DNA from 2 places in the Pseudomonas sp. PA-7-1E genome. Region 1 is predicted to be linked to the other one. Evidence: predicted binding sites of a transcription regulator. Region 1 holds the regulator's gene; the other holds the start of a gene.
The links. Region 1 encodes FliA, which starts transcription of late flagellar genes. Its sites were predicted from a motif close to CTAAAGTTTNNNNNNNNNNNGCCGNTAA; they were not measured.
Positions count from the first base shown of each region.

Region 2: the regulator FliA is predicted to act here: its motif matches at 3,890-3,917, upstream of GIW79_RS12715 (methyl-accepting chemotaxis protein).

Region 1 is NZ_WKFA01000008.1:45,505-53,031, reverse strand. Features, by position in the region: gene GIW79_RS07630 (flagellar motor protein) at 1-56, opposite strand, end outside; gene GIW79_RS07625 (protein-glutamate methylesterase/protein-glutamine glutaminase) at 56-1,186, opposite strand; gene GIW79_RS07620 (chemotaxis protein CheA) at 1,235-3,442, opposite strand; gene GIW79_RS07615 (protein phosphatase CheZ) at 3,454-4,242, opposite strand; gene GIW79_RS07610 (chemotaxis response regulator CheY) at 4,261-4,635, opposite strand; gene fliA (RNA polymerase sigma factor FliA) at 4,803-5,543, opposite strand; gene fleN (flagellar synthesis regulator FleN) at 5,540-6,373, opposite strand; gene flhF (flagellar biosynthesis protein FlhF) at 6,479-7,527, opposite strand, start outside.
Region 2 is NZ_WKFA01000015.1:71,694-79,220, reverse strand. Features, by position in the region: gene GIW79_RS12745 (alpha/beta hydrolase family protein) at 1-368, opposite strand, end outside; gene GIW79_RS12740 (FMN-dependent NADH-azoreductase) at 560-1,171, opposite strand; gene GIW79_RS12735 (LysR substrate-binding domain-containing protein) at 1,297-2,205, shown strand; gene GIW79_RS12730 (MmcQ/YjbR family DNA-binding protein) at 2,202-2,558, shown strand; gene GIW79_RS12725 (DUF1294 domain-containing protein) at 2,547-2,930, opposite strand; gene GIW79_RS12720 (undecaprenyl-diphosphate phosphatase) at 2,927-3,757, opposite strand; gene GIW79_RS12715 (methyl-accepting chemotaxis protein) at 3,984-5,618, shown strand; gene pnuC (nicotinamide riboside transporter PnuC) at 5,819-6,382, shown strand; gene GIW79_RS12705 (AAA family ATPase) at 6,379-6,909, shown strand; gene ggt (gamma-glutamyltransferase) at 7,021-7,527, opposite strand, start outside.

The DNA of each region.
Region 1 (7,527 bases):
CCACCAATGATGGCGACAAACGCCATGGTGATGCCGATCAGGCTCAACACATCCATCAGAGGCAGGCCTCCACCAGGTGCTTGCCGATGTCGTCCAGGCTGTAGACCGCATCGGCCAGGTCAGCCTTGACGATGGCCATGGGCATGCCATAGATCACGCAACTGGCTTCATCCTGGGCCCAGATGGCGCTACCGCCCTGTTTGAGCAGGCGCGCACCTTCACGGCCATCGGCGCCCATACCGGTGAGCACCACCGCCAGAACTTTGTCGCCATAGGACTTGGCTGCAGAACCGAAGGTGATGTCCACGCACGGCTTATAGTTCAGGCGCTCATCGCCCGGCAGGATTTTGATCGCGCCACGCCCGTCCACCATCATCTGCTTGCCGCCCGGCGCCAGCAGTGCCAGGCCAGGACGCAGGATGTCGCCATCCTCGGCTTCCTTGACGGTAATACGGCACAGCTTGTCCAGGCGCTCGGCGAAGGCTTTGGTGAACGCCGCCGGCATGTGTTGCACCAGCACAATCGGCGCCGGGAAGTTGGCCGGCAGTTGGGTCAGGACCCGCTGCAAGGCCACCGGGCCGCCAGTGGAGGTGCCGATGGCGACCAGTTTGTAAGCCTTGCGCTTGGGCGCGGGCGAATGCGCACTCGGCGCTGCGGCGGCACGTACCGGCGCTACCGCAGGCCGGGCCACGGGCGCAGGCGCCGGGCGCGCAAACGACGAGGTCGGCGCCGCTGCTGCGGGCGCAGGCGTGGCAGCTGGCGCGGGCGTGCTGAACAAGCTGCGACGGTTACTGCGGGAAATGCTGTGCACCTTCTCGCACAGCATCTGCTTGACCTTGTCAGGGTTGCGCGAGATGTCTTCGAAATTCTTCGGCAAAAAGTCCACCGCGCCGGCATCCAAAGCGTCGAGGGTCACCCGCGCGCCTTCGTGAGTCAGCGAGGAAAACATCAATACCGGTGTAGGGCAGCGTTGCATGATGTGGCGCACGGCCGTGATGCCATCCATCATCGGCATCTCGTAGTCCATGGTGATCACGTCCGGCTTCAAGGCAATGGCTTGATCGATCGCCTCTTTGCCGTTGGTGGCCGTGCCGACCACCTGGATCGTTGGATCAGCGGAAAGAATTTCCGAGACGCGGCGGCGGAAGAAACCCGAATCGTCCACCACCAGGACCTTGACTGCCATAAACACTCCGTTAGGCGGGGCGGGCATGACCGCCCTGCCCCTCCAGAATCAAATACGCCGTGCGGCGTAACGCTTGAGCATGCTTGGAACATCGAGAATCAGCGCGATGCGACCGTCACCGGTAATGGTCGCGCCCGACATGCCCGGGGTGCCCTGCAGCATCTTGCCCAAAGGCTTGATCACCACTTCTTCCTGGCCCACCAGTTGATCGACCACAAAACCGATGCGCTGGGTGCCCACGGACAGAATCACCACATGGCCTTCGCGCTGTTCTTCATGGGCGGCCGAGGCCACCAGCCAGCGCTTGAGGTAGAACAGCGGCAACGCTTTGTCGCGCACGATCACCACTTCCTGGCCGTCCACCACGTTGGTGCGCGACAGGTCGAGGTGGAAGATCTCGTTGACGTTGACCAGCGGGAAGGCGAACGCCTGGTTGCCCAGCATCACCATCAGGGTCGGCATGATCGCCAGGGTCAACGGCACCTTGATGACGATCTTGGAGCCCTGGCCCTTGGTCGAGTAGATATTGATCGAGCCGTTGAGCTGGCTGATCTTGGTCTTCACCACGTCCATGCCCACGCCACGCCCGGACACGTCGGAGATCTCGGTCTTGGTCGAAAAGCCCGGGGCAAAGATCAGGTTGTAGCACTCGGTATCGGTGAGGCGGTCGGCGGCGTCCTTGTCCATCACGCCGCGCTTGACCGCGATATTGCGCAAGATGGTCGGGTCCATGCCTTTGCCGTCATCGGTGATCGACAGCAGGATGTGGTCGCCCTCTTGCTCCGCCGCCAAAATCACCTTGCCGTTGCGGGACTTGCCGGCGGCTTCGCGTTCTTCCGGGGTTTCTACACCGTGGTCGACCGCGTTGCGCACCAAGTGGACCAGCGGGTCGGCCAGGGCCTCGACGAGGTTTTTGTCGAGGTCGGTTTCTTCGCCCACCAGCTCCAGGTTGATTTCTTTCTTGAGCTGGCGCGCCAGGTCGCGAACCAGGCGCGGGAAACGGCCGAAGACTTTCTTGATCGGCTGCATCCGCGTTTTCATCACCGCGGTTTGCAGGTCGGCGGTGACCACGTCGAGGTTCGACACGGCCTTCTGCATGGCTTCGTCGCCACTGTTCAGGCCCAGGCGCACCAGGCGGTTACGCACCAGCACCAGTTCGCCCACCATGTTCATGATGTCGTCCAGGCGCGCGGTATCCACACGCACGGTGGTTTCGGCTTCGCTGGCAGGTTTTTCCGCTGCCGCTGGGGCCGCTGCACGCGCAGGGGCCGGGGCGGCGGCAGGTGCTGGCTTGGCTGCCGGCGCAGGTTTGGCAGCAACCGGTGCCGCAGTGGCAGCGGCTGGTGCTGTAACCTGGGCGGCAGCGGCCGGGGCCACTTCGCTGAACTTGCCTTTGCCGTGCAACTCGTCGAGCAGAGCTTCGAATTCGTGATCGGAGATCAGCCCATCATCGGCAGGTGCTGCGCTGGCCGCTGGCGCAGCGGCGGCAGTGGCCGCCACCTCAGGCAGGGCTTCAGCCACAAAGGTGCCTTTGCCATGCAGTTGGTCGAGCAGTGCCTCGAACTCGTCGTCGGTAATGTCGGTGCTGGCGTTGGCAGCGGGTGCTTCTGGCGCAGCGGCAGGCGGGGCCACGGCATCTGCTGCGAACTGGCCTTTGCCGTGCAACTGGTCGAGCAACGACTCGAATTCGGCGTCGGTAATGTCTTCACTGCTCGGCGTCGCGGCGGGCTGCACCGGCGCTTCAGCTTCGGCCTTGACCGCGCTGAGGGAGTTGAGCAGTTGTTCGAACTCACTGTCGGTCACGTCCGGCTCGGCTTGCGCCACCGGCTCCGGCGCAGCCTCGACCACCGGCGCAGCCGCGGTGTCGGCAGGTTCGGCCAGGCGCGCCAGGGCGGCCAGCAGTTCCGGCGTGGCAGCGGTGATCGGTGCACGTTCACGCACCTGGCTGAACATCCCGTTGACCGCATCCAGTGCTTCGAGAATCACGTCCATCAATTCCGAGTCGACGTGACGCTCACCCTTGCGCAGGATGTCGAAGACGTTCTCGGCGATGTGGCAGCACTCCACCAGCTCATGGAGCTGGAGGAAGCCGGCGCCCCCTTTTACAGTGTGAAAACCGCGAAAAATTGCATTGAGCAGGTTCGCATCATCCGGTCGGCTTTCCAGCTCGACCAGTTGTTCGGACAGTTGCTCTAGAATTTCGCCGGCCTCTACAAGGAAATCCTGAAGGATTTCTTCATCGGCGCCGAAGCTCATGTGGGTGCTCCTTAGAAGCCTAAACTGGATAACAGGTCATCTACGTCATCCTGACCTGACACAACGTCTTCACGTTTATCGGCATGAATCTGCGGACCTTCACCCTTGGCGAGATGTTTTTGTGGATCTTTTTCAGAGAGGATCGCTTCACGGTCATGTTCGATGCCGGCAAAACGATCGACCTGGCCGGCCATCAGCACCAATTTGAGCAAGTTGCTTTCCACTTCGGTAACCAACTGGGTCACGCGCTTGATCACCTGGCCGGTGAGGTCCTGGTAATCCTGGGCCAGCAGGATGTCGTTGAGGTTGCTGGCCACCGTGCGGTTTTCCTGTTCGCTGCGCGACAGGAACCCGTCGACGCGACGCGCCAATTCACGAAACTCTTCAGCGCCCACTTCGCGGCGCATGAAGCGGCCCCAGTCCTGGCTCAAGGCCTGGGCTTCGGTGGCCATGCCGTTGACCAGGGGCGTGGCGTTTTCCACCAGGTCCATGGTGCGGTTGGCCGCTGCCTCAGTCAGCCTGACCACATAGGACAGACGTTCAGTGGCATCAGTGATCTGGGAAATTTCTTCGGCCTGGGGCATGCGCGGGTCAATCTGGAAATTGACGATTGCGCTGTGCAGCTCGCGTGTGAGCTTGCCCACTTCCTGGTACAGGCCGCGGTCACGGGTCTGGTTAAGCTCATGGATCAACTGCACCGCATCGGCGAACTGGCCTTTTTCCAGGCTGTCGACCAACTGGTGAGCATGTTTTTTCAGGGTCGACTCAAAGTCGCCCTGTGACGTTTCGTTATGCTCCATAGCTCCCCCGCGATGGCATTAGCCGTGGATGCGTTCGAAGATTTTCTCGATCTTCTCTTTCAAGGCCAGTGCCGTGAATGGCTTGACCACGTAACCGTTGACCCCGGCTTGGGCGGCTTCGATGATCTGTTCGCGCTTGGCTTCGGCGGTCACCATCAGCACAGGCAGGCTGCGCAGTTTTTCATCGGCGCGCACATGGCGCAGCAGGTCGATACCGGTCATGCCCGGCATGTTCCAGTCGGTCACCAGAAAGTCGATGCTCCCGCTGTTGAGGATCGGAATGGCCGTCAGGCCGTCATCCGCCTCGACCGTGTTGGTGAACCCAAGGTCACGCAACAGGTTTTTAATGATCCGCCGCATCGTTGAGAAGTCATCAACGATGAGGATTTTCATGTTCTTGTCCAATTCGACCTCCAAGCAGTCTTAAACGCGCCCAGCACCTGGACGCGCCATTTCAATCAACAGGCGTTACACAAAAAGGACTGCCCAGGGCACCACGGCACATAGCCGCGAAACCTTGCGATCTCACGGCAGCGTCTGCAGTGCCCCCACACTGCCTGTCAGCGCGCGCGCCACTCGGCCAATCGGCCCCGCAAGCGGGCTGCGCACTGGCTATGCAACTGGCTGACACGCGATTCGCTGACCCCCAGGACCTCACCGATTTCCTTGAGGTTAAGCTCTTCGTCGTAGTACAGCGCCAGCACCAGCCGCTCACGCTCTGGCAAATTGGCGATTGCATCGGCCAACGCGCCCTGGAAACGTTCATCTTCCAGGTCGCGCGACGGCTCCGTATGCGCGCTCGCGCCGTCCTCGTGCAGCCCTTCGTGCTCGCCGTCCTGTAAAAGGTCGTCGAAACTGAACAGGCGGCTGCCCAAGGTATCGTTCAAAATCCCGTAGTAATCGTCGAGACTCAATTGGAGTTCGGCCGCAACTTCATGATCTTTAGCGTCACGGCCGGTTTTTGCTTCAATTGCACGAATTGCATCGCTGACCATGCGCGTATTGCGGTGTACCGAACGCGGCGCCCAATCGCCTTTACGCACTTCATCGAGCATCGCGCCACGGATACGGATACCCGCATACGTTTCGAAACTGGCACCCTTGCTGGCGTCGTATTTGGTCGAGACTTCAAGCAGGCCGATCATGCCGGCCTGGATCAAGTCTTCGACCTGCACACTCGCAGGCAGGCGCGCCAACAGGTGATAGGCAATGCGCTTGACCAACGGCGCATAGCGCTCGATCAATTCGCCCTGGCTGTCACGTGCCGACTTTTTGTAAAGGTTGTAGCCGCTGGATGTCATAGCACCGGTCCTGCGCTCGTCTGATGCACCAAACGCTCGACGAAAAACTCCAGATGCCCCCGCGGGTTGGCGGGCAACGGCCAGGTATCGACCTTCTGGGCAATGGCCTTGAACGCCAGTGCGCATTTCGAACGAGGGAACGCTTCGTAGACCGCACGCTGCTTTTGCACGGCCTTGCGCACACACTCGTCATAGGGAACTGCGCCGACGTATTGTAAAGCCACATCGAGGAAGCGGTCCGTGACCTTGGTCAACTTGGCGAATAGGTTGCGCCCTTCCTGCGGGCTCTGGGCCATGTTGGCCAGAACGCGGAAGCGGTTCATGCCGTAGTCACGGTTAAGCAGCTTGATCAGCGCGTAGGCATCGGTGATCGAGGTGGGCTCGTCGCACACCACCAACAGCACTTCCTGCGCTGCGCGCACAAAGCTGACCACCGACTCGCCGATCCCGGCGGCGGTGTCGATCACCAGCACGTCGAGGTTGTCGCCGATGTCGCTGAACGCCTGGATCAGCCCGGCATGCTGCGCGGGGCTCAGGTGCACCATGCTCTGGGTGCCCGAGGCCGCCGGCACGATGCGAATGCCTCCGGGGCCCTGGAGCAGCACGTCGCGCAGCTCACAACGGCCTTCGATCACATCGGCCAGGGTATGTTTGGGTGTCAGCCCCAGCAGAACGTCCACGTTCGCCAAGCCCAGGTCAGCATCCAGCAGCATGACGCGACGGCCAAGCTCTGCCAGGGCCAGGGACAAATTCACTGACACGTTAGTTTTCCCGACGCCACCTTTGCCGCCGGTCACCGCGATCACCTGTACGGGATGCATGCTGCCCATTTTATTTCTTTACCTTGTCTTGCTTAGACGCAGGCTACATGGCTTGGCCGCGTGAATCGCTTGCAGACCATCGATGTAGGTACATTTCACGGTGTTCATCCTGCCTCAACCCACCCGTTTAGCCGGGTGGTGGTAAAGGTCGGCGAACATATCGGCCATCGCTTCCTCGCTAGGCTCGTCTTGCATTTGCACACTCACGGCACGGCTGACCAACTGATGACGGCGCGGCAGATGCAGATCATCCGGGATCCGCGGCCCGTCGGTGAGGTAGGCAACCGGTAACTCATGGCTGATGGCCAGGCTCAACACCTCGCCCAGGCTCGCGGTTTCGTCGAGCTTGGTGAGGATGCAACCGGCCAGGCCGCAACGCTTGTAACTGTGATAAGCAGCGGTAAGAACCTGTTTCTGGCTGGTGGTTGCAAGCACCAGGTAATTTTTTGACTTGATGCCTCGCCCGGCCAGGCTTTCGAGCTGCATGCGCAGCGCCGGATCACTGGCTTGCAGGCCGGCGGTATCGATCAGCACCACGCGCTTGCGCAGCAACGGGTCGAGGGCATTGGCCAGGGACTGGCCCGGGTCGACATGGGTCACCGGCACGTTGAGGATGCGGCCCAGGGTCTTGAGCTGCTCCTGAGCGCCGATACGGTAACTGTCCATGCTCACCAGGGCGATATTCTGCGCGCCGTATTTAAGCACGTAACGGGCCGCAAGCTTTGCCAGGGTGGTGGTCTTGCCCATGCCGGCGGGGCCGACCATGGCGATTACACCGCCCTCTTCCAGGGGTTCGATTTCCGGCGTGGCAATCATGCGCGCCAAGTGCGCCAGCAGCATGCGCCAGGCCTGCCGCGGCTCTTCGACTTCAGCGGTCAAGGCCAGCAGGTCGCGGGACAACGGGCCGGACAGGCCGATGCGTTGCAGGCGACGCCAGAGGTTGGCTTGCTGCGGCTTGCTGCCTTGCAGTTGGGTCCAGGCCAGCGAGCCGAGCTGCACTTCGAGCAATTCACGCAGGCCGTTGAGTTCAAAACGCATCGAGTCAATCACGCGCTGGTCAACTGCGGCAGCCGGGGCAGGCGCTGCAGGACGCGGCGGTTCGACAAAGGTGGGTTCAACCAGCGGCTCGGCGGCGGTCAGCGGCAGGCCGGCAAACAGCTGGC
Region 2 (7,527 bases), on a different contig from region 1:
TTATAGTTGTCGCCGGGATGCAGGACCGCCACCACTACGAACCCCTTACGCACCAGTGACGTAGCCAGGTCGTGCAGGGCCAGGGGCGTGCCGGTGTTGCCGTGGGACAGCATCAGCATCGGAAAACGGCCGATAGCAACCTTGGCATCTTCACTGGCCGCGACCTGATAGGCGCCCAGCGGCGTGGTGCGTTCGGTATCGGTGGAAGGGTAAAACGCGATGGCCTTCATCGGCTGCGAATCCAGCGGGTCGAGCACACTCATGCGATGAAACCCCACACTCCAATGGGGGTGCGGTGCCGGTGCGGCGTGCACTGAAACCAGGCTGCCCAACAGCGAAAGTACCAAAACAGCACAAAGACGCATCATGGGGACGTCCACCTTTGCTGCACAAGAACCGGCCTGTCGAATAAAAAGTCCAGGGTATCGCAGGGATGTGTGCATAACCTGGGCCACAACGAAAAAACTCCGTACCCCGCTCGCGTTCAGGCGATCAGAGTACAGAGTTTAGGCGCTCGGTTTCAGAATGAAACCGAGGACAGGGCAAATTTACATAAGCCTTACGCAGCGGCGAACAGTTGCTCGTTGATGCGCACGTTGGCGTCGCTCATGGCTTTGCTGCGCACTTCATCACCGTAGGCCAGGCCTTCAGCGCGCACGATCTCAATGTCGGTGATGCCCAGGAAGCCGAACAGCAGTTTCAAGTAGCCTTCGTGGGCAGCGCCCGAGGCTTGGTCGGCATGCAGGCCGCCGGCGGTGGAGACAATAATGACTTTCTTGTTGCCGCACAGGCCTTCAGGGCCGGCTTCGGAGTAACGGAAGGTCTGGCCGGCCACTGCGATGCGGTCGATCCAGGCTTTCAATTGGGTTGGGATGGTGAAGTTGTACATCGGCGCACCGACTACCACAGCATCGGCGGCGAGGAATTCAGCCAGCGACGATGCACTCAGTTCAGCCTCGTGCTTTTGCGCCGCATCGCGCAGTTCCGCAGCAGTGCCCAATGCGCCCAAGGTAGCGCCGGAGAAATGGTTGATGCCTTCGCTGGCGAGGTCGCGGTAGGTCACTTCCACACCCGGCTGCGCGGCTTGCCATGCCTTGACCACACCGGCGCTGAGCTGACGGGAGGCCGAGTTGTCGCCGAGGATGCTGGAATCGATGTGCAACAGTTTCATGATGGATCTCCGAGGTGGGATCGACAGTGGCGATCAGATGGTGGTGATGCTACGCATGAAACCAATGGTCGATAAGCCAGCTGAAATGCGATAGTTTGTCCCACTGACAGGACAATAGGCCCACCATGCAAGACCTCAACGACCTCTACTATTTCGCCAAAGTCGTCGAAGCCGGCGGTTTTGCTGCGGCTGGCCGGCTGCTCGGCATTCCCAAATCCAGGCTTTCACGGCGCATTGCCGAACTGGAAGACCGCCTGGGTGCACGCTTGCTGCAACGCACCACCCGGCAACTGACGCTCACCGCCGTCGGCGAACGCTACCTGCGCCACTGCCAGGCCATGCTGCTTGAAGCGGAAATGGCCGACGAGGCCGTGGCCAGTATGTCCAGCGAACCACGGGGGCGCTTGCGGGTCAGTTGCCCGGTGGGCCTGGCCCAGCAGATCCTGCCGGAGCTGGTAGCCGGTTTTTTGGCCGCGCACCCGTTGGTGCAGTTGGACATGACCCTGGTGAATCGCCGCGTCGACCTGGTGGCCGAAGGCATTGATGTAGCGCTGCGCGTACGCGAACTGGGCGACGAAGACCCGTTGCTGGTCACCAAACGCCTGCGCCAGGCGCATACCGTGCTGGTGGCCAGCCCCGTTTTCATGCGTGAGCGGCGGGTCGAAACCCTGGAAGACCTCAAGCAGTTGCCAATCCTTGGCGCACTCGAGGCGGACCGAATGGTGCACCAACGCATCATCGACCCCCAGGGCAACATGCATGAGCTAGTGATGGAGGCGCGCCTGGGCATCGAAGACTTTATCGTGCGCAAGGCCAGCGCAATGATGGGCGTGGGCTTTACGGTGCTGCCAATGATGTACTGCGAAGAAGAACTGGCCAGCGGCCGGCTGGTGCAACTGCTGCCGCAATGGTCATTGCCAGGCGGCTGGCTGCAGGCGGTATACCCGCACCGGCGCGGCGTGCTGCCGGCCATCCGGGCCTGGATCGACTATCTGGAAGAAGGCTTCAAAGGCTGTGGAGATCGGCTGCTATGAGCATGACGGAAGAACAAGTCGCACGTTTTTGCCTGAGCCTGCCAGGCGCACGGGAAGACTATAAATGGGGTGGCGTGCGGGTGTTTTCGGTTGCTGGCAACAAGATGTTCGCCTTGCAGAACCTGCGCGGTGAGTCGCTGGCCTTCAAGGTCGACAAAGAACTGTTCCTGGGTCACGTCGACCGCCCGGGCATTCACCCGGCGCCTTACCTGGCGAGGGCGCAGTGGGTCATCATGAACACGCCCTACCCTTTGGGCGCAGAGGAACTGCGTGGCCTGTTGCAGCGCTCCCACCAGTTGGTGGTGAGCAAGCTGCCCAAGCGCACACAGATTGGCTTGCGGCTAGAGGATTGACAGCAAGGTGCCGCCGAGGAACAGCTGGTCCAGCCAGAACACCTGGTGCAACAGCACAATCACCCAGAACAACACCTGGTAAGACACCTTGCGCGTCTTGTGCCGGAACACCTGCTGGGCTATCAACGCCCCCGGCCAACCGCCCGCCAACTCCACCGCATGCAGGATGTTTTCCGGGGTGCGCCAGCCTTCGGTCTGCGCCTTGCGCTTATCGCTCCAGTACAAGAAGAACGCAACCACGCTGACCGCGCCATAGGCCATCAACGGAATTACCGTTTCGCCGCGATACCACAGCAACGCCGAGCCCAGCAGCGGCGCGGCACACAGCAGTACAAAGATCAGCGCCTTCAGGCGTGGGTGCTGGATAGTCATGGCTTGACCGCAGTCCAGTCGATCCAGCCGAACTGCCAGGTCACCAGGATCACCAGGCCGAACGCAATCCGGTACCAGGCAAACGCCGCGTAGCTGTGGCTGGCGATGAACTTGAGCAGGGCCTTGACCGCAATCATGGCGAAGATGAACGAGGTGACAAAGCCAATGGCGAACACCGGCAGGTCCGCGGGCTGGAACAGGTCACGGTATTTATAGCCCGAGTACACCGCCGCACCGACCATGGTCGGCATCGCCAGGAAGAACGAGAACTCGGTAGCTGTCTTGCGCGACAGGCCGAACAACAGGCCGCCGATGATCGTTGCACCGGAGCGCGAAGTGCCCGGGATCATCGCCAGGCACTGGGCCAGGCCGACCTTGAGGGCGTCTTTCCAGGTGATGTCGTCGACGGTTTCAGCCCGCACTGCATGTTGACGGCGCTCGGCCCACAACATGATCACGCCCCCCACTACCAGGGCAGTCGCTACAGTGATCGGGTTAAACAGGTAGTGCTTGATCAGGTCGGCAAAAATCACCCCCAGTACCACCGCCGGCAACACGGCGATGATCAGGTTGACGGTAAAGCGCCGGGCCTTGGGCTGAGTCGGCAAGCCGATGACCACGTCAAAGATCTTGCGCCGAAACTCCCAGACTACCGCCAGGATCGCGCCCAACTGGATGATGATATTGAAGGCTTCGAAACGCTCGCCGCCAAAATTGATCAGGTCGGCGACGATGATCTGGTGGCCAGTGCTGGAGATCGGCAAGAACTCCGTAAGCCCCTCGACGATGCCGAGAATCAATGCCTGTATGGCGGTCCAAAAATCCATGTTGTCTCCAAAGGTCATGCGCGCGGCATGCCTCTTAGTCTTTTTTAAGTTCACTGACGACGAGCGCACACAAGCGCCCGCAGTTGATTCTCAACGCCGGTCTGCAAAAATTCCGTGAAAAATCAGGCAGTACTCAGGTTTTTCGATTCCGGGCCGAAAGCCTATCAGACACGCCGGAAATCTCGAAGCAGCACCACAATTATAAAGAGCAGGGAGTGACAGGACGATGAACAGTTTGCGCAGCATGTCGATCAGCCGCCGCCTTTGGCTGATCCTGATAGTCGCCGTGTTGATGCTGCTGGCCTTGGGGCTGTTGATGCTCAACCAGATCCACGGCGACCTCTACCAGGCCAAGCGCCAGCAGACCCAGCACGTGGTACAGACCGCCAGTGGCGTACTCAGCTATTACCAGAACCTGGAAAAAACCGGCGTACTGACCCGCGACGCCGCGCAACAACAGGCCTTGAGCGCGGTGCGCGGCCTGCGTTATGACCACGATGATTACTTCTGGATCAACGACCTCACCCCCGTGATGATCATGCACGCGGCCAACCCCAAGCTCGACGGTCAGAACCTCTCGGCAATTCGCGACCCGGACGGTTTCGCCGTGTTCAACGAATTCGTGAGCCTGGCCAAGGCCAAGGGCGCCGGCATCGTCAACTACCGCTGGCCGAAACCCGGCGCCGAAGCGCCGGTAGAGAAAACCTCGTACATCCAACTGTTCGAACCCTGGGGCTGGATTATCGGCTCCGGCGTCTACGTCGACGATGTACAGGCTGAATTCAGGGGCCAGGTGTGGAAAGCCTCGGCCATTGGCCTGGGCATTGCGTTGATGATGGCCCTGCTGGTGGTGTTGATCGCTCGCAGCATCGTGCAGCCGTTGCAGGCGGCGGTGAATGCCATGGGCAATATCGCCAGCGGCGAAAGCGACCTGACCCACAGCCTCGACACCCACGGTCGTGACGAACTGACCGCACTGGCCCAGCACTTCAATAGCTTCACCGCCAAGCTGCGCCAGGTTGTCGGCCAGTTGCAGGTGTGCGCGAACGCCCTGGGCCAGTCGTCCACCGAGCTGGGCCACAACGCCAGCCAGGCCCATGACCGCAGCCAGCAGCAATCGCAGCAGATGGAACTGGTGGCCACCGCCATCAATGAAGTCACTTACGGCGTGCAGGACGTAGCGAAGAATGCCGAACACGCCGCCAGCGAAATGCGCGATGCCCAGGCCCAGGCACAACAGGGCCAGGTCAACATCGACGGCAGCTTGCAGCAGATCGACCAGCTCTCCACCACCATCAGCCAGGCTGTGGAGGTGATCCGCACACTCTCCAGCGAAAGCACGCAGATCGGCGGGGTACTGGAGGTGATCCGCTCCATCGCCGACCAGACCAACCTGCTCGCCCTCAACGCCGCCATCGAAGCCGCCCGCGCCGGGGAGCAAGGCCGTGGGTTTGCGGTGGTCGCCGATGAGGTGCGGCTGCTGGCCCAGCGCACGCAGAAATCCACCGCCGAGATCCAGGTAATGATCGAGCGCCTGCAAGGTCACTCGGAAGCGGCGGTCAAGGTCATCAGCGACAGCCACAGCGCCTCGCAACTGACCATCGAGCAAGCCGGCCAGGCCGGTGCAAGCCTCACCGCCATCGGCCAGGCACTGCACAACCTCAACGGCCTGAACGCCTCGATTGCCAGCGCCACCCTGCAGCAGGCCCATGTGGTGGAAGACATCAACCAGAACGTCACCCAAGCGGCCGGGCTGTCCCATAGCACGGCGCTGGCGGCGGAGCAATCGAGCGTGGCGAGTGCGCAGTTGCGTGGCTTGAGTGAGCAGCTTGATGGGTTGCTGCGCCAATTCCGAATCTAGCGCTGATTAGCCTTTTGTAGGAGCGAGCTTGCTCGCGAAAAACCCATAGGCACCGCGGTTATTCAGACAATACGCGGTAACCTTGACGATCTTCGCGAGCAAGCTCGCTCCTGCAGAGGGCAATGACGCATTGCTATGTTTGATGATCGGTTAGCTCTGGGTACAATCACCGCCCTCTCCCACTCTCCCAAGGATCCGCCATGTCCGGGCTTGAACTGTTCGCCGCCGCCCTGGGGGTGATCGCTGTCTGGCTGACGGTCAAACAAAACCCCTGGTGCTGGCCCATCGGCCTGGTGATGGTGTTGCTCTACACCTGGGTGTTTTTCGAGGTCAAGCTCTACTCGGACATGCTGCTGCAAGTGGTCTACGCGGCGCTGCAAGTTTACGGTTGGTGGCAGTGGACCCGCGCTGGCGAGGTCAAGCAAGGCCGCCAGGTCACCAGCCTGAAAGCGCCGGCAATCATGGCCAGCCTGGCTGTGGGCGCCGTCGGCAGTCTGCTGCTGGGCGCCGCCATGGCCCACTGGACTGACGCCGCCCAGCCCTGGCTCGACGCCGCCCTCACCGGCTTCAGCCTGGTCGCGCAGATGTGGATGGCGCAAAAACGCGTGCAGTGCTGGCCGTTGTGGATTGTGGTGGATGTGATCTTCGTCGGTCTGTTCCTCTACAAAGGCCTCTATCTCACGGCTGCACTCTATGCATTGTTTACCGTGATTGCCGTGCAAGGCTGGCGCGAGTGGCGCGCCGACCCGGCGTTGCGCACATGAAAGTGGTGGTATTGGCGGGCCCCGAATCCAGCGGCAAGAGCTGGCTGGCGGCGCAGTTGCACGCGCGCTTCGGCGGGTTGATGGTGGGGGAATATGTGCGGTACTTCATCGATCAGCATCAGCGCGACACCACCCTGGCGGATATCCCGGCCATTGCCCAGGGCCAGTTGGCCTGGGAGGATGCCGCCCGCGCCAAACGCCCCGCCTTGCTGATCCTCGACACCCACCTGCTGACCAACAAGCTCTGGAGCCAGACCCTGTTCGGCGACTATCCCGGCTGGCTTGATGACGAACTTCTGGCGCGGCATTACGACCTGCACCTGCTGCTCTCACCCGAGGATGTGGAATGGAGTGCCGACGGCCAGCGCTGCCAGCCGGAACTGGCGGATCGCCGGGCGTTTTTTCAGGCCAGCCTGGAGTGGATGCAGGAGCATCGACAGCCGCTGGTGGTGATTGGCGGGGATTGGGAGCAGCGCCGCCAGGCGGCATTTACCGCCGTCAAGCAGTTGCTCGCCTTCCCCCTGTAGGAGCGAGCTTGCTCGCGAAAAACCGGAGTGCGCCGCTGTGAATCAGGCACCCCGCGTTATCGTTAACGATCTTCGCGAGCAAGCTCGCTCCTACACCAACGGTGTGAAGCTTTAGTAGCCCAACGACAACCCCGTATTGCGTCGCGGGTCATTGGCCCCATAGAAACGGTTGTTACCCACCGGCTTGCCATCCAGAGCAGGCGCACCGACCAGGATCGCCGCCAAATGGTTGGCATCTTGCGGACCTGCAAACTTATGGCCCCAGCTCTCGAGAATCTTCTGGGTATCCGGGCTCACGGCAAACGTCTCAAGGTTGGTGGTCTCAGGCATCCACTGCTGGTGGAAGCGCGGCGCGTCCACGGCTTCCTGGATATTCATCTTGTAGTCGATGACATTCAGGATGGTCAGCAAGGTGGCAGTGATGATGCGGCTGCCCCCCGGTGTACCGACCACCATCACCGCCTTGCCGTCCTTGGTGACGATGGTCGGGCTCATCGACGACAGCGGCGCCTTGCCCGGTGCGATGGCGTTGGCTTCGCCCTGTACCAGCCCGTACATGTTCGGCACGCCGACCTTGACGGTGAAGTCGTCCATTTCATCGTTGAGAATCACCCCGGT